One region of the Rhodococcus sp. PSi06 genome, then DNA from elsewhere that is predicted to be linked to it. Evidence: predicted binding sites of a transcription regulator. Region 1 holds the regulator's gene; each other region holds the start of a gene.
What was found. The regulator LexA, encoded in region 1, represses DNA repair genes until DNA is damaged. The targets are predictions, from matches to a motif close to CGAACANNTGTTCG.
Positions count from the first base shown of each region.

Region 2: ACFI9K_RS19395 (HNH endonuclease signature motif containing protein) is a predicted target of LexA. The motif match lies at 1,125-1,138, and genes of this name have one in related genera.
Region 3: ACFI9K_RS19780 (HNH endonuclease signature motif containing protein) is a predicted target of LexA. The motif match lies at 2,475-2,488, and genes of this name have one in related genera.
Region 4: ACFI9K_RS07300 (HNH endonuclease signature motif containing protein) is a predicted target of LexA. The motif match lies at 2,601-2,614, and genes of this name have one in related genera.

Region 1 covers NZ_JBHNYO010000005.1:265,336-269,704, forward strand. The annotation lists gene ACFI9K_RS09380 (uracil-xanthine permease family protein) at 1-289, shown strand, start outside; gene ACFI9K_RS09385 (acyl-CoA dehydrogenase family protein) at 443-1,585, shown strand; gene lexA (transcriptional repressor LexA) at 1,678-2,355, opposite strand; gene ACFI9K_RS09395 (hypothetical protein) at 2,735-3,163, shown strand; gene nrdR (transcriptional regulator NrdR) at 3,264-3,728, shown strand; gene hrpA (ATP-dependent RNA helicase HrpA) at 3,741-4,369, opposite strand, start outside.
Region 2 covers NZ_JBHNYO010000015.1:54,514-58,882, forward strand. The annotation lists gene ACFI9K_RS19385 (hypothetical protein) at 1-378, opposite strand, end outside; gene ACFI9K_RS19390 (hypothetical protein) at 375-959, opposite strand; gene ACFI9K_RS19395 (HNH endonuclease signature motif containing protein) at 1,173-3,179, shown strand; gene ACFI9K_RS19400 (hypothetical protein) at 3,340-3,672, shown strand; gene ACFI9K_RS19405 (hypothetical protein) at 3,669-3,839, shown strand; gene ACFI9K_RS19410 (PLDc N-terminal domain-containing protein) at 4,142-4,369, shown strand, end outside; gene ACFI9K_RS19415 (GNAT family N-acetyltransferase) at 4,363-4,369, opposite strand, start outside.
Region 3 covers NZ_JBHNYO010000015.1:123,996-128,364, forward strand. The annotation lists gene ACFI9K_RS19770 (response regulator transcription factor) at 1-266, opposite strand, end outside; gene ACFI9K_RS19775 (hypothetical protein) at 394-1,074, shown strand; gene ACFI9K_RS19780 (HNH endonuclease signature motif containing protein) at 1,138-2,460, opposite strand; gene ACFI9K_RS19785 (hypothetical protein) at 2,568-2,834, opposite strand; partial or broken gene ACFI9K_RS19790 (DinB family protein) at 2,812-3,414, opposite strand; gene ACFI9K_RS19795 (type II CAAX endopeptidase family protein) at 3,411-4,154, opposite strand; gene ACFI9K_RS19800 (YhgE/Pip domain-containing protein) at 4,174-4,369, opposite strand, start outside.
Region 4 covers NZ_JBHNYO010000004.1:150,195-154,563, reverse strand. The annotation lists gene ACFI9K_RS07305 (hypothetical protein) at 1-324, shown strand, start outside; gene ACFI9K_RS07300 (HNH endonuclease signature motif containing protein) at 348-2,573, opposite strand; gene ACFI9K_RS07295 (hypothetical protein) at 2,716-2,988, shown strand; gene ACFI9K_RS07290 (IclR family transcriptional regulator) at 2,985-3,767, opposite strand; gene ACFI9K_RS07285 (CoA transferase subunit A) at 3,911-4,369, shown strand, end outside.

The sequences.
Region 1 (4,369 bases):
TGCCCTGATCTTCACCGTCCCCGACGGCGTCATCGGGGGAGCGACCCTGGTCCTGTACGGACTCATCGGGCTGCTGGGCGTTCGGATCTGGACCGACGCCAAGGTCGACTTTGCCGATCCGGTCAACCTGATCGTCGTCGCCGCGGCGCTCGTCGCGGGCATCGGCGACCTCACGCTGTCGGTCGGATCGGTCGAACTGGGCGGGATCGCGTGGGGTTCGCTCGGCATCCTGCTCGGCTATCCGATCGTCTCGGCGCTCGCGAGAAGCACCGCGAACCGGCGGACTTAGCGGGGGCGGTCACGGATCGCGCACGTTTTGGTCATCGACCCCCGGTATACCGCGAACGTACTGTTGAACGGTGACGTCAGTCGCACCGACGACCGCGCTGTGACACCCCTTTCTCGTGGTCGACGACGGTGCGCATCGAACAAGGAGATCTGCGTGGACCGCACACTTTTCGAGCCCGAGCACGAGCTGTTCCGGGAGTCGTACCGGAAGTTTCTCGAACAGCACGTAGCGCCCAACCATGCCAAGTGGGAAGAGCAGAACATCGTCGACCGCGGTGTCTGGGTAGAGGCCGGCAAGCAGGGCTTCCTCGGAACTGCCGCACCGGAGGAGTTCGGCGGCGGCGGCGTCAAGGACTTCCGCTACAACGCCATCGTGACCGAGGAAACCACCCGCGGCGGCTACAGCGGCATCGGCTTCACGCTGCACAACGACGTCGTCGCGCCGTACTTCATCGAACTGGCCAACGACGAGCAGAAGCAGCGTTGGCTCCCCGGATTCTGCTCGGGTGAGCTGATCACCGCGATCGCCATGACCGAGCCGGGCACCGGAAGCGATCTGCAGGGCATCAAGACCAAGGCCGTGCGCGACGGCGACGACTGGGTCCTGAACGGATCGAAGACGTTCATCACCAACGGGATCAACGCCGATCTGATCATCGTCGTAGCGTGCACCGACCCCGAGAAGGGTGCCCAGGGCTTCAGCCTGCTGGTAGTGGAGCGCGACATGCCCGGTTTCGAGCGGGGACGCAACCTCGACAAGATCGGCATGAAGGCCCAGGACACCGCCGAACTCAGCTTCACCGACGTTCGCGTGCCCGCCGCCAACCTGCTCGGTGAAGAGGGCATGGGCTTCATCTACCTCATGCAGAACCTTCCCCAGGAACGCCTCTCGATCGCCGTGGTTGCAGCAGCGGCCATGGAATCGGCACTGGACATGACCATCCAGTACTGCCGCGACCGCAAGGCGTTCGGGAAGTCGATCGGCAAGTTCCAGAACACCCGATTCGTGTTGGCGGAGTTGGCCACCGAAACCACCGCCACTCGAATCATGGTGGACAAGTTCATCGAACTGCTCAACGAAGGCAAGTTGACAGTCCAGGAAGCCGCGATGGCGAAGTGGTGGACCACCGAGAATCAGGTCAAGCTGATCGACCGGTGCCTGCAGTTGCACGGCGGCTACGGCTACATGAAGGAATACCCGATCGCCAAGGCCTACATGGACTCTCGCGTCCAGACGATCTACGGCGGCACCACCGAGATCATGAAGGAGATCATCGGTCGCGGACTGAACCTCTGATTCGTCCGAACCTCCGATCGGTAGACGCTCGACACGGCAAGGGCCGCAGCACATGTGCTGCGGCCCTTCCCGTGTCACTGCCGAAGCAATTCCTACAGCTTGCGCATCACGGTGACTACCTTGCCGAGGATGGCGGCATTGTTACCAGGAATCGGCTCGAACAGTGGGTTGTGCGGCAGCAACCACACCTCACCCTTCGACCGCTTGAACGTCTTGACGGTGGCCTCACCGTCGATCATCGCGGCCACGATGTCTCCGTTGTCTGCCACGGACTGCTGGCGAACGACGACCCAGTCACCGTCGCAGATCGCTGCATCGATCATCGATTCACCGACGACCCTCAGCAGGAACAGCGAACCCTGACCGACCAACTCGCGGGGGAGCGGGAACACATCCTCGACGGCTTCCTCGGCGAGGATCGGTCCACCGGCGGCGATCCGCCCCAGCACCGGTACGAACGTCGGAGTCGGCAGGCGATCCTGATCCTCGGACGAACCGTCGACCGCAGCGGCAGCCTGATCTGCCTGCACCTCGTCGAGACCGCGAACGTCGACCGCGCGGGGGCGATTGGCGTCGCGCCGCAGGAATCCCTTCCGCTCCAGGGTGCGGAGCTGATGAGCAACGGACGACGTGGACGTCAGGCCGACGGCGTCCCCGATCTCACGAATGCTGGGCGGGTAACCGCGCTCGGTCACCGAAGCCCGAATGACCTCGAGTACCTTCCGCTGTCGCTCCGTCAGGCCGGCGCTGATGTCGGTGCCGACTTCCATGGCCTTGGGCGTCGGCTCCGCGGCGGGCTTCGCGGCCGCGGCCTTGGTGGTCGCGGAACCCGGCGTCTTCGAACCCGTCGTCTTGGAACCCGTGGTCGACCTCGTCGAGGTCTGGTCCTTCATGCTGTCGGCCTCCTGCTGATGTCCTGGATCCGGTCTGCGTGATGAATTCTGCGCGGACTGGAGTTGATGGTGTCGACTCGTGTGGCGTGTGGTTTCTGACACGAATCTAGCGTGTATCAGCTGTTGAATCAAACATCTGTTCGACTCGTGTCGCGTTTTCTACAGACTTTGTCGGAGGCTCGTGATAGAACTTCGAACAAGCGTCCATCGAACGCCTGATCGAAAAAGCGATCCAACGAGCGAAGACGAGGTTCCGATGACCATCACCACCGATCGCCCCACCACCGTAGGTGTCCGTACCCGGTCCACTGGCGTCGAGCGTCGTCGACGTGCTCGTCCCGCGCTGCGCAATTCCCCCGCGACGCGGACTTCTCTCCAGACGCGGAGTTCTCTCGAGACGCACGGAGCACAGACGTCAGCGTGCCTGCCGGTTCTGGAGCCGTCCTGGACCGACGTCACCGACCGCGAGGCCGCCGATCGCGCCTTCGACGAGACCTCGGCGCACTTCGCCGGTCAGCCGGTGCGGATGCGATCGCTGGTGCTGTGGATGCTGGCAGTCGTCGTCGTCGCCGGTGGCCTGATCGGAATCGCGAACGTGCGAGCCGCAACACCCGATGCGGGACAGCCTGCCGGTGTGGTCGAGGTTCACGATGGAGCTGTGGTCGAGTACGCGCCCGGCAGATGACCACCGGCCCCAGTGCACGCAGAATGACTGAGTATCCTCGACTGACTGCCCCGACACGAATGTTCGACGTCGGTGCATCGGCTACGACGGAGGCTCCCACATGCATTGCCCGTTCTGCAGGCACCCCGACTCACGCGTGGTCGATTCGCGTGAAATGGACGAGGGGCAAGCAATTCGGCGGCGTCGCTCATGCCCCGAGTGTGGTCGACGATTCACCACGGTCGAGGCTGCAGTGCTGGCCGTCGTGAAGCGCAGCGGGGTCACCGAACCGTTCAGCCGTGAAAAGGTCGTCAAGGGAGTACGTAGAGCCTGCCAGGGCAGGGATGTCGACAACGACGCACTTAACCTGCTCGCTCAGCAGGTGGAAGATGCCATCCGCGCTGCCGGTTCCGCCGAAATTCCCAGCAACGAAGTGGGACTGGCCATTCTGGGTCCGCTACGTGACCTGGACGAGGTCGCGTATCTGCGATTCGCCTCCGTCTATCGTTCCTTTAGCTCGGCCGAGGATTTCGAGAAGGAAATACGTGAGCTGCGCAAGCACCGAGAGTCGGCCGACGTCGACTGACAGCCCAGCGCGTCAGCGGGCCTGATCGGAGATCGCCTTCTCGATGCGCTTCTCCGAGACCGGATATGCAGTGCGAATTCCTTGCGCGAACAGCCCTACCCGCAATTCTTCGATCATCCAGAACAGCTCCTGCACGCCTGCGCTGTTCTTTCGGCTCTCCGGGAGCGAATCCAGCAGCCTTCCGTACGAGGCGTAGACGCGGTCGAGTACATCCATCGCAGCAGCATCCCGGCCTGCGCTGCTCGGAAGCGCGGCCAACCTCTTGGCCGCTGCGGCGAGATATCGCGGCAGGTCCGCCAGTCTGCGAGAACCGAACTCGGTGATGAAGCCCCGAAAGATCAACCCCTCGAGCTGTTCGCGCACATCCTCGGCAGGCTCACCCGATGCCGCCTGTAGTCGACCCGATACCGCAAGAGCGGCCGTCAATACGGGGCGCACAAGGGCCAGCACTGCGGCGGTGCGCTGGGGAACCTCGGCATTGACCGATGCCCGCAGTGTCTCGAACGCCTCCGGATCTCGAACCGGACCGCCGTGCGCGTCCATTGCTTCCTCGACCGCGAGAACTCGGCATTCCTCGAGGAGGGCATCGACACCCCCATACGGATTCTGGCCGAGCGCAAGGCGTTCCGCAGTGGGCAGAC
Region 2 (4,369 bases), on a different contig from region 1:
CAATGTGTCTGCGGCTCGTGAGACCGACCCCCGCAGCAGGAAATAGTTGTAGCCGGCGATGTCCGCGGTCGGTGCCGATTCGCGGATGTCGTCGAGTGCGGTGTTTCCTTCCCAGATGGCGAACCAGCATTCGTCCGGTGTGTTCGTGCTTCGAGCGAGTAGATCGACCACGCCTGCAACGGATTTCGCAGACTTCGAACGAGCCGACGTGGTGCCGGCAGTGGGATATTGGATGCGGGCATAGGCGTCGAACACGATGGGAACGAGCGAGCCCACCGTGGTTTCGGGGACGACCTTCAGGTTGTCGTCAACCCAGCCTGCTTCCGAGACGTTTTGTTGCAGATCGCCGTTCGACCATTCTGCGCTGCGGGTACTCAATGGCTGTACCAGGGTTGTGGGCTGGCAGGGTCGTCGATGACCGTGTCGACTCGGCGGTCGGCGAGAACGTCCTCGATCGCCGCTGAACTGGCACCGACGGTGGCGAAGTGGGGGTCGATGTCGTTGGCGATGCACCAGGCTCGGTCGGCGGGCCAGACGAAAGACGGAATCGGCAATCCCTCGAGACCTGGGGGATCGAGCGCCTGCTCCCAGTTCAGCAGGTCCAGGGCAGGTCCTCGAAACAGGAATGCTTCGCGTTCCGGCAGCTTGACGCGCGCGGCACCTCGAGCCTCGAAGCCTCCCCATCCCTCCCACACGCAGAAGTAACAGTCCTGCGGGGTCGTTGTGTGTTGAGCCAGCGTCGCGACGACTATCGCCAATTGGTCTGTCTCCGAACGCTCGTCATATGGAACGTCGGCCTCGCCTTCACTCTGATCCGTGTGCGTCGGATCCGGAATGAATCGGAGGCGCGCGTAGCTCTCGAACCCCAGTGGACCTCTGGTGACGAGGTCCCACCAATCACGATCGGCGTGGACGAGCCAGTCGGCGGCAGTTGCATCGCCGGACGGTCGCACGGTCATGGCGTCTCCTTCCTGGGTTCGGTCAGCACCGAGTCGTTGCGCCTGCAACCGATGTGATTCCGAAGCTGACGCTACCTCGGCACGAGGACGATTCGACTACCTATTTTCTGGCGGATTAGGCGAGCGCTCATCGAGTCTGTGATCTAAGGCGGGGTTGATTAGACGGGAACGTACGTTCGAATACTTGTCGGTGGGTCGCGGTAGATTTCGGTCATGCTTTCGGGGGACGGCGGATCAGGGGTGGACGGCATCGAGACGGTGCCGCCCGCCCCCGACGTGTCCGATCCGGACTTGGCGGTGTTGGTCGATGCGGTCGAGTCTGCGGTCGCCGCGTTGGCCGGCCAGGCATCGGCGGCATGGAGCAACGCCGATCGCCGTGCAGTCATCCAACGCATGGAGTCCGTGTCGCGGTCGCTGCCGGCGCACTCGCACACCTGGCTCAACGAGTTGATCGCTCAGCACGGTCTCGATGTGTACCCGGGCTCGGTGCCGTGCTCGGTGGCATGGATGCTGCGCATCACCCCACGCGCCGGCGGTGCTCGGGTGCGTCTGGCGGCGGAGCTGGGGGACCGCACCGCCTTGTCCGGTGAACACCTGCCGCCGTTGCTGCCGCACACCGCGGACGCGGTGCGGGCGGGATTGCTCGATACCAAGCATGTGCAAATGATCCGCGAATTCTTCAAGCATCTACCGGCCAGTGTCGATCCGCAAACCCGCGATCTCGCCGAGCAGCAGTTGGTCGGGTACGCCTGCACCCGGCGGCCCGACGACTTCGCGCCGTTGGTGGCGAACCTGGATGCGATCTTGAACCCCGACGGCGACTTCGACGAGGACGAAGACGAGGACGGGAAGCCCAGGCCGCGGAAGCGTCGGGATGCGTTCTTCTACCTCGGTGAGCAGGGCGCCGACGGGATGTCGGAAGGCAACTTCTGCGTCGACTCCGAACTACGGGCCTACCTCGAAGCATTGTTCTCCAAAGCTGCGAAGCCGGGAGTGAACAATCCTGCCGACCCGACGTCGGTGGTCCACAACGAGGCCAGCCGCGACAACAAGGACGGCCTCGACAAGACGCGCAGCGACAAGTCCAGCAGCGACGACGAGGCCGGGAATCAGAGCCACGGGAGCACGAGCCGTGGAAGCACGAGCCGTGGGAACGGCGGCGACAGGGTGCCGAAACCGGAACCCACTCTGCGCGATGCCGAATCCAGTGCTGCCGGACTGTGGCATGACAGTAACTGCGACAGTGACCACGACTGCGGCGACTGCAACTGCGGCGACCGCAAGTGCGGTGACGACGCCAGCGGTGGGAGCAACAGCAACGAGGCCGGCAAACGCGAATGCGAATGCGGTACAGGCAACTGCGGCCAGTGCGGTGCCGACTGTGCTTGCGGCACAACACCCAACGACCCAGCCGGACTCGACGACCCAACAGGACTCGACCGCAGTGCTGACGCCGACGACACAACCGATGACGTTCCCCCGGATCCCGCGTCACCGGATCCCGCTGCCCCGGATAGCGCAGTGAGGGCTGCTGCCGCCGCCCGCGATACCCGCAGTCAACGCGAACGCCACCACGACGCGCTGAAGATGGCACTCCGTCACACCCTCGCCTCCGGAACCCTCGGCACCCACCGCGGACTACCCGTCACCGCCATCGTCACCATGACCCTCAACGACCTCGAAGCAGGCTGCGGATACGCCAAGACCGCCACCGGATCCCGCGTCTCCATCCGAGACGCCATCCGCATGGCCTCCCACGCCCACCACTACCTCACCCTCTTCGACGACAACGGAAGAGCCCTCTACCTCGGCCGATCCAAACGCATCGCCTCCGCCGACCAACGCATCGTCCTCATTGCCCGCGACCGCGGCTGCAGCTTCCCCTCCTGTACCCGCCCCTCCACCTGGTGCCAAACCCACCACCTCGACGACTGGACCGACGGCGGACCCACCGACATCGACTCACTCACCTTCGCCTGCGACATGCACCACGCACTCGTCGGCACCGGCCCCGGCAAGTGGGCCACCACCACAACCGCAGCAACACACAGATATCCAGGCCGCACCCTCTGGCACCCACCCACCGCAATGGACCCACGCAGGCGCGGCCTGATCAATCACGCACACCACCCCGAAGAAGTCCTCTACCCACCCGACCACCACCACGACACAGACGACACCGGCGACACCGGCGACGAAGAACCACGACAACCCGCATGACGACCAACACCAGCGTCAGGGCTCAGCTCTGCCTGTTGTCGGTACAGGGCGGCCGCTCCGCACCTCATGCCGATAGCCACCAGATCCAGTGTCCCGAACCGGCACTCGTACAACACCCCTGACGAGACACCATCCCTTACGACCTGAAGGAACGCTCCTGATGCCCGCGCAAGCATGGATCACCCTGATCGTCGGCGTCCTCGCCGTCGTCGGCGTCGCCCTGACCGTCCGCCAACGCACCGTGGCCGACAAACGCGCCCAAGCCTGGCAACGGATCACCTGGTGCTTGGAACGCACCACCAGTGACAATGACACCGAAGCCGAACTCGGATGGGACATCTACGCCACTGTCACCGACTCCGCCTTGATCACCCGAACCGAGCAGGATGTCCTGGTCGCAATTTCCGATCGAGCTGCAGCCCGACGCGCGCTGGCGGACCAGGAGCAAACCGAGGACACTGAAACCCAGAACGAGCTGGAGGACCCACGATGAACACGACCGAAAAGCGCACCGACCGCCCCGCCGAGCGTCCCCGAGTCGCCGCCGCAGCAGCCCGCGCCTCGATCGCTCTCCGCGAGCGCAGCGGCCGCGAGGTACCGCAATGGCTCCGTGACACCGCCGAAGGACGCCCAACCTCTCCACCGGCCGAGCTGACCTGACGCAAAGGCTCACAGTCCGTAGAACCCGTCAAGGCCCGCATCCCGGTACACCGGGGCGGGTCTTTTCTGTAGCCCAGGGGTGGACCAGCGGCACGCGTAGGACCGGGCGACCTGTAGGCACCCGCCGAATCCAAGTCAGCTGCTCAGCACCCCGTCGGTAGCTGATCGCAGCGATCAGATCAGGCAAGCAGTTGAGGCTAGCGACATGTCCGGTCAGTGCAGCGAGATCGGATTCAAGGACCGCAGCCCAACACCTACCCCGATCGATAGGCTGGCTATTCGAGGCGAAGGGACACACGACCATGGACGGCAGTAATCCCACAGTGCCACTCGGGTTCGATCTCGCGTGGGCGGCTGTGATCGTGCTGTGGCTCAGCTTGGTGGCCGTCGCCTGGGTGTCGATTCTTCGTAGCAACCAGGCCCGTCGGGGATCTGCATTCTGGTGGTGTCTGCTCGTACTGCTCATGCCGTTCACCGGCGCGCTGATCTGGTTCGTCGCTCGTCCGCGTAACTCCGACATCGATCAGCCT
Region 3 (4,369 bases), on a different contig from region 1:
TGATCTTTTGCGGTGACCATGATGATGCCGGCATCGCTGCTCTGCCGGACGACGTCGATGAGAGCGAAACCGTCTCGCGCACCGGGCAGCATGACATCGAGGATCACCACGTCGGGCCGGAAGCCTGCCATCGTCGTCTCGAAGTCGTCGCCGTCGGGCAGGGACGCGGCAGTGAAACCTGCGTCCTCGAATGCGGCCATCAGCGCTTCCCGGATCGGCAGCGAGTCCTCCACCACCATCACCCGGGGAGCGGAACTGTATGTCATGCCTCGATTGTCACCCACCACCTGAAGTGATCCTGAAGATGCGCCCAGCTTCAGGGTGACTTCAGCTAGCGACGGCAGTGTCGGTGACAGACCGAAACGAACGACACAGTCCCAACAAGGAGTGAACGTGAACGATCAGACTCAACCGATCCCAGCCGCATCCAACCCCGAGCCCACCCCGAGTGCCCCGGCGACTCGGGAGAACAAGCCCAAGCGGTGGAGAGGACGGATACCGCTGGCGGCGACCGCTGCAGCCGGTCTGGCAGTTGGAGCCCTGGTGACCGGCGCGGTGTTCGCCGCCACCGGACCCGATGTGTCTCCCGGCGTGTCCACGGTCGCGTCGTCGTCCGCACTCGGTCAGCGAACCGACGGTGGTGGGGGAACGGATGCGTCCGAGGTGCCGGCGGCTCCTGCGGCACCGGATTCCGGCGACGGATCGACGGTTCCCGCGGTTCCTACCCCACCGGCACCGGGTGACGGTGCGACGCCGCCTGCTCCGCCCGCTGGTGGTCCGGGTAAGGGCGGACCGGCCGATGGTGGTCCCGGTAAGGGTGGACCGGGCGCAGGTGGCCCTGGTGGTGCTGTGTGTGCACCGGGCGACGGCGCGACGCCGCCTGCACCGCCCGCCGAGGGTGATGGCGCTACGCCTCCCGCACCGCCGGCTCCTGCCGATGGTGCGACGCCTCCCGCACCGCCGACTCCGGGTGCCGAGGGTGACGGTGCCACGCCGCCTGCACCGCCCGCTCCGGCTGATGGTGCGACTCCTCCCGCACCGCCCGCAGCTCCCGCAGCTCCCTCGGGTTCCTGAGACCAATCTCTTCCAGCCCCGCACCGTGTTCTCGGTGCGGGGCTGGAGTGTTTTTGCCGGAGCTCAGGCGATGTGGGGGCCGGCTCGGGCGTGTGATCGTCGCGGTTGTCGGGTGGGGTCGACAGTGGCCGGGGGTACGAACCAGGGGTGCTGATCGGCTGCGATGAACACTTCCCAGTCTGAGTGGTGGATGAGTCGGTGGTGGAATCCGCAGAGCAGGACCAGGTTGTTCATGTCGGTGGGGCCGCCGTCGGTCCAGTGCCAGATGTGGTGGCCTTCGGTCCAGGCGGCGGGTTTGCCGCAACCGGGAAACGCGCACCCGTGATCGCGGGCGGTCAACGCTCGTTTCTGTTTGGCGGTGACGGTGCGAACAGTGCGCGCGAGGTTGAGCGGGTTGCCGTTCTCATCCATGACGATGGCCGTGAGAAGGCAGTCGCAGGCCAGTTGACGCGAGCTGTTGCGGGACAGTGGTCCCATCCAGGGCAGCCAGCCGACGGTGGTGCCGTCGCCGAACAGATCGCGATATGCGCCACGGTCGCTGCCGATCTTGCTGTCGGGTTCGGTTGCGGCGCGGGTGTTCTCGTCGTCGGTGATGTCTGCGTTGTTTGCGCCTGCGGCAGCGTTGCGGAGGTCAGTGAGGTCGCGCAGGTTGATGTGCAGGTTGACATGCGGTTTCTCTCCGCCTTCGGTGGGGCGGTTACTGGAGGCGAGGTAGCGGTCGAGGATGTGCCCGAAGGCGTCGGCTCGTCGCCGTGCGGGACTGCGTTCATCTTGGGTGCCGTCGACTGCGGGTCGAGGTTCGGTCAACGGCGAGAGGGCCGTGAGGAGTTTTTCGCCGGTGATGGCGTCGAAGTCCCCTTTGAGGACCATGCGCCCGTTCAACGTTGTGGAGGCGAAGAGTTCGTTGCGGTCGGTGTCTTCGGGCGGCGGGGTCTTTCCGCCGAAGCTGTCGTGGAGGCGGGTGATCGCTGCGCGCAGTGGTCCGGTTCTGGCGTCGGGTCCGGTCGCGGATGTGAGCAGTGCCGCTCTCGCGTCGTCCTGGCCTTCCTGCACAAGACCCTTCGGTGGTGTTTCGGCGAAGTCGAGGATCAGGGCGGCGTGGTCGATGGAGATGCTGCCGGTGTTCACGGCGTCGGCGATGTCGGGGAAGTTCTTCAGTCCGCGGGCGAGGGCCACGATCTTGTTCGCCTTGCTCGGGGAGAGCAGTGTGGTGGAGGTCAGCCAGCCGGCGGGTCCTGGAAAGCCGAGTTTCTCCCGCGAAACGCGGGTGTCGATCTCGGCGACGAGGGCGATGCGCCGGGCTTCCAACAACTGAATCTGGTGGGAGACCGCGGCAGCGTCGGCGAGGAGTTGCGCCTCGCTCAGTTGCCAGATCTCCGTCGCCATAGGAAGAAGTGTATCGAACATGAGTTCGATACGCAATGATAGTCGAATTGAAAACTATTGTCCTGCATAAGGATTCGTGAATACAAACCTGTCGGTGGCCTGTGGCATCAATCCGCCACGCAGTCGTATACGTGCGACGTATCGCCCTTGCGGCTCACCCACACGCCTTCCGGCGGTCGATCGCCGAAGCCTGCGTCGTCGAACGGTCTGCTCGAGATCTCTGACTCTGCTGCATCACAGACCACCCAGCCGTAGCTGGGGAGCCGTCGGCAGAAGATGTCCGCGTCGATTCTTCGGTACGACTGGAATCCGTAGCAGAATCCGTCTCGTACGAACTGGTAGGTCAATCCATCATGTCGTCGGATGAACTTCATCAGCTTCTCGCGCAACGGTTTCCAGCTCGGCGCGGTACTGTGCCCACCACGCTGCGTCGCCGTCGGCCATATTTTCGTTGCCGAGGCGCAGCCCGACGGAACTGTCGATCAGTTCTCGCAGGATGTCTGCGTGTCCGGCATGTCGATTCGTTTCGATGCACAGGTGCACCAGCACGCGATGCAACGTCACTTCTTGCTTCTCCACCGGCCAGTGCAGGACGCGTCCTACTGTGTCCAGTTCGTTGGCTGCGATGGTCTTGTCCTAATGTTCCCATGCCTCCCGGTAGAGGGCGACAATCGATTCCGACGATTCTTCAGCGGCGGCCCACATGTCGGAATTCAGCCGGGCTATGGCCGATGCCTCCAGCTCGGCGAAACGAGCGGGAAACTCACGACCGAAAGTGATTCCGAAGTAGCCGTACTCGACGAGGGCCAAGTGCTTTACGAGACCCAGGAGATTCGTTCCGGTCGGCGTCATCGGCCGACGCTTCTGGTATTCGGTGAGGCCGTCGAGTTTCCACAGCATGTTCTTGCGGGCGATGCGGAGATACTCGTGCAAATCCGCTTTCACCTGGATCAGCTCATCGATGCGTGCCACACCAGGGCGGCGGCCAATGCACCGAGTCCGTTCAACGACCAGTGCAGCGCAATGGGGGCGATGAGACTTCCGCTGCGGCTGCGGAGCCAGGTGAAGACCACCCCGGCCGCGGCGGTGGCGATGACGGCCAGTCCGATGCCGACGATCTGTCCGAACAGCCCGCCCCCGAGGAACCCACTGAGGCCGACATTGCCGGCGGTCAGACCGAGCGAGGACGCGATGTGCCACAGTCCGAAGAGCAGCGATCCCGCGGCGAAGACACCTCGTGCTCCGTAGATGCGCCCGAGCGTTCCGTGCAGAACCCCGCGGAAGGCGAGCTCCTCCGGAATGACGGTTTGCAGTGGAATCACGATCATCGACGCGATCACCGCGGCCGAGACGGTCGCATACCGATCGGCCATGAAGAACGGCCGAGTCATCGGGAGCAACGCGCCGATGGCCACGACCGTCAGGACTATTCCGACCGCACCCAGCGCGTACAGCGAGCCCGTCTTCCACTGCTTCGGTGACAGACCCAGTTCTGCCCAGCCCAAGCCACGTCGATTCGAGAGAACCACCAGCAGTACCGCCGCGATGGGAACCGTCGCGATACTGGCCCACGCCGTGGTGAAGTGCGCGATGAGATTGGTGCCCACGAGCACAAGGACGACGGTGGCGACGTCGAGGTAAGCGTGGAAGGCACGTCGGGGTGCCACGCTCCCGGCCGGATCAACAGCAAGCATTGGACCCACTGTACCGACGTCAGCTGATAGCACCTGGTGAATCGAGGCTTCTGTCGAAGCCCTTGCGGTCGTAGAGAAGGGTGAACACCAGTCCGAACACCAGGCCGATGACCAGCCCGAGCAACGTCATACCCGCCGAATGCAGCAGGCCGGCGTCGGGCGAGGCGTTGAAATACAGGATCGATCGGGTGCCGAGGAAAATCTGATGCATCGGC
Region 4 (4,369 bases), on a different contig from region 1:
GGACTCGCGCTGACCCTGCTCTGGAGCGTGCGCGCGGAGGACCTGGCTCTCGCCGTCGACGTCGTCGAGCGGGTCAGCCAGTTGGGGGTGGCAATCACGGTGTTCCTCACCGGACAGATGGACTCCGACAAGCTCGCCCAGCGTCGCACTCTCGAACAGCTCGGAGCCCGGATACGCACCCGAAGAATGACCGAGGCCGACGTCGAAGCAGTGGGACGCGTTGGGCGACGAAAGTTCTACGTGTGCGCTGCTCGGCCCCTGCACGAAGCAGTTCTGGAGTGGGTAGGCGATGAAGACGTCAGGTTCGAGGCGTTCGACTACTGAACTGTGTAGCTCGAACCCTGCATCTAGAACGGCGGTGCTTCTGTGTCGTCTGTCTCGGGCTGTTCGTTGCCAGGCGGGTTCGGTGGGTGTGGGTAGGCGATGATGCCGGATCGTCTGGGTTTGGTGGGGATGTGTGGTCTCAGGTCGTTGCCGAGAATGGGGACGGCTGTGCCGTTGGCAGGCAGGGTGCTTCGGGTGGTCTTCGAGGTGGATCGCCAGAGGATCGCGCCGCCGGGGAGCATGACGGCGCTCCAGTAGCCGGCGGTTTTGACGGTGTGGTGGAACTCGCAGAGACATTGGAGGTTGTTGACCGTCGTCCAGCCGCCGCCGAGGGGGTTGGCATGGTCGAACGGGGCGATGTGGTCGAGTTGGCAGCGGCCTGCGGGTCTTTGGCAGCCGGGGAATCGGCAGTGGCGGTCGCGGAGTCGCACTGCGGCGGCGGTCAGGGCGTCGGGTCGGTAGATCAGGGCTCGGTCGGTGAGTGGATCGCTGGCGACGGTCTTGCCGAGGGTGGGGTCGGCGGCGATCGCTGCTTCGAGAGCAGCAGCGAGGGAGGCGTTGCCGAGGTAAATACCTGAGGGTGTGCGGGCTCCGGGCGTGTGGCCTGTGGTGTGGCTGGCCGGGTTGTTGCGCCGACTCGCGGAGGGCAGGTCGAGGGCAGAGCTGTGCCGTGTGCCCTTGCCGACGGGTGTGTGGGTACAGAACAGGGGAGCAGCAGAGGCCAGTGATCCCAACCGATACTGGTGGGGGTTGTCGCTGGCTGCTGCGGGTGCCGGGTCGGTTCCTGGTGCCTGGTCTGTTGGCGGTGCCTGGCCTTCGGCTGGTCTCTGGGCGGAGGCTGCGGGTCCGGACGGTGTTGCAGACGAACGTGATTGCGCACAGTTCGATGCGATATCAGGTTCCGGCGATGCCTGTTCCGGACACGATCCTGAAGCTGGCGCGGTTTCCGAGGGAGCAGCTGCCTCGGGGTCGGTGGCCGACGGTGCGTCAGCTTGCCGGTCGGTCACCGGTGCACCTGCACGTGTTGCTGCGTTCTTCCGGGCCCGATCGGCGGCACCCATTTCGGGAATTGCCGACGGATCGGTCGCAGGCACAGGTGTGGACTCCTCGTCCTCCTCGGACCCGCCAACCTCGCCGGTTACGCCATTCTTTTCGATCCCCTCGGACCCACCGGTCTCGGCCGTCTCGTCGACCGCATCTCCCGGCGTCTCCGGTGCATCTGCTGCGTCTGCTGCGAAATCTGTATCCGTGTAAGTGTCTGTCACCGTTCCCGCATCGGATCCCGTTGCAGCCCCGTCTGTCTCGCCGCCGCTGCGTCGTTCCCATTCCCCGGTCTCCGGGTTCTGCACCGCCAGACCGAGCTTCTCTGCGAGAGTGACGGCCTCGGTGAGCAGGACCTGCCACTGACTGTTGCGCGACAACTCTCGTGCGAGATCCGGATCGATCGAGCCATGCCCGGCCAGGTAAGCCGGGTTCGTAAGTAGTCCGATGAGGGTGGCGATATCGACGGTGATCATCGTCAACGGCACCCGACGATCGGGCAGCTCTGCATCTTTTTTCGGACAATCCTCGCGTTGGCACAGGCACGCCAAGCGGGGTTCGCCGTGCATCCTCGCCATGAACGCATCACACAACCGGTCCTGCTTCCCGCGAGGATCTTTCGGACACAGGGTGTCGGCCATCTCCTCGAGCAACTGCCACGCCGCAGCGGCCTCGGGGGCGGTCAATTCCGCGCGGATCCGCGCCAACTCACCGGCCGGGTTGTAGGAGATGTGCCTGAATCGTTTCGCGAACTCGCGTAGTGCTGCCGCTTCCTCCGGGGCGACCCGCAGCAGGATGTCCCAGATCTCCTTCTCCAGTGGACCGGGTGAATTACGTTGCGCTGCCTCGACGATCTCGTCCTCGACCATGCGCACGATCTCGTCGGAGAGATTGTCGAGGATCCGGCACACCGTCCGCACTCGCGGAAGATCGATCTCCCCGGCCTCGAATGCTGTCCGCACCAGGGGCAGTCGAGTGTGCAGCGCAACACCGACCGAGACGTACGATTCGGCAATTGTCGCCGAGCACCCCAACGCGGCCGCCATCTCGGTGCGCCCGTACCGGCTGTAATGCTTGAACTTGAAATCGTGGGTGATCCAGGTCCGATGGACGTCGTAGCAGGCGGCGATCTTGCGGAACGCATACTGGTTTTCTGCCTGCGCAGCGGCAGTCAACGCCTCCAACGACACGATCGGTACTGCACCCATTTTTCACCCCCCGGTGAGCAACTATTCAGAACATGCGTTCGAACCGAATGAAGACTATCTAGACCCACCGACAAGAACGCGCAAGCCGCAAAAAGGTCGGCTGGCCTGCCACTATTCGCCGAATCGTTCTACACTCCGACCCATGACCGAGCCCGACTCCACAGCGGCCGAGCTGGCCGCCTTGCGCGCCCAGGCAAGCGAAGGCGATCAGGATGCACTCGACCAGTTGGTCGAACTCGCAGGCTCTCGAAACGACCTCGACGAACTGCGCTCCCTCGCCGACGCAGGCAGTACCGATGCCGTCGACATCCTCGTCGAACTTGCCGGAGAACGCGGTGATCGCGCCGAACTGCAGAGACTGGCGGACGCAGGCAGCCAGGACGCCGCAGACATTCTGGACGAGCTCGACAGCTAGCCGGGGCTTGGCCGCTCCCCCAGTTGCACCGTGAGTCGGTGCGCCGCGTCGAGGAGCATCTTGCCCAGCTCCCGTCGTCGATCGTCGCGAAAACGCGTCTCGACACCCGTCAAACTCAGCGCCCACGCCGGCTTCTCGGCGCGATCGAACACGGCGGCACCGAGCCCCCAGCTACCCTCCACGAGCAGTGCCGGATTGACGGCAAATCCCGTGGTGCGGGTATGCGTTATCCGTCTGCGTATCTCCGCCGCGGAGTGACTCTCCCCCCACTCCGACACCAGGTCCACGCCATCGAGATACTCGTCGACCTCCCGATCCGGTAAGTGCGCGAGAATGGCCAACCCTGCGGACGCCACTCCGAGCGGCAGCCGAATTCCCTCGTAGAGCACGTGCGAGCGCAGGGGAAAACTACCCTCCACTCGAAGTAAGCACACCGTCTCCGATCCCCGTCGAGCAGACAGGAAGGCACTCTCACCACTGTCGGTCGCCAACGCCTGCACCACTTTTCGCGCTTGGTCCGTGATGTCGTACCGCAGGGCCGCCATGGACCCCAGCAGGTAGATCTCCGGTCCCAGCGACCAGCGACCTGTACCGGCGTCGCGATCCACGAAACCCTGCTCGGCGAGCGTGGACAGCAAGCGGTGGGTGGTGGGCCGCGCGATGCCCGCCGCCCGCGCGAGGGCCGTGGTGGAGGCCCCGGACGGCTCCTCGGCTCCGGCTGCACGCAGCAACGAACAGATCTTTCCGATCACACTCGCGTTGGCTTCCGCTGACGTCACCCCAGGATCATACGTCCACTCAATGGACACCAACTGCAGAACTGTTCATCGAACGAGCAATCCGGGCCATTCCTGCCACATCGAACTGCAGCTCAGGTTCACTGACAGTCATCGTTTGCTCAACGAACACATCAGGAGTTCTTGTGACAGGAAAGACCTACGCGTCCGCTGCCGACGCGGTCGCGGACATCGGCCGTGGGGCGACCATCGCGGTCGGCGGCTTCGGGCTCTGCGGTATTCCGGACGCTCTCATCGAGGCCATCGCCAACACCGACGCCGACGCGCTCGAGGTGTTCTCCAACAACTGCGGCGTCGACGGCTACGGACTCGGAATACTGTTGGCCGCCGGACGAATTCGCCGAGTCACCGCCTCGTACGTCGGAGAGAACAAGGAGTTCGCCCGGCAGTATCTCGCCGGAGAACTCGAGGTCGAACTGACCCCTCAGGGCACGCTCGCCGAGCGACTTCGCGCCGGCGGCAACGGCGTTCCCGCATTCTTCACCCCCGCCGGGGTCGGCAGCCCCATCGCCGACGGCGGAATGCCGTGGCGCTACAACTCCGACGGCTCGGTGTCCATCGCATCGCCGCCCAAGGAAACTCGG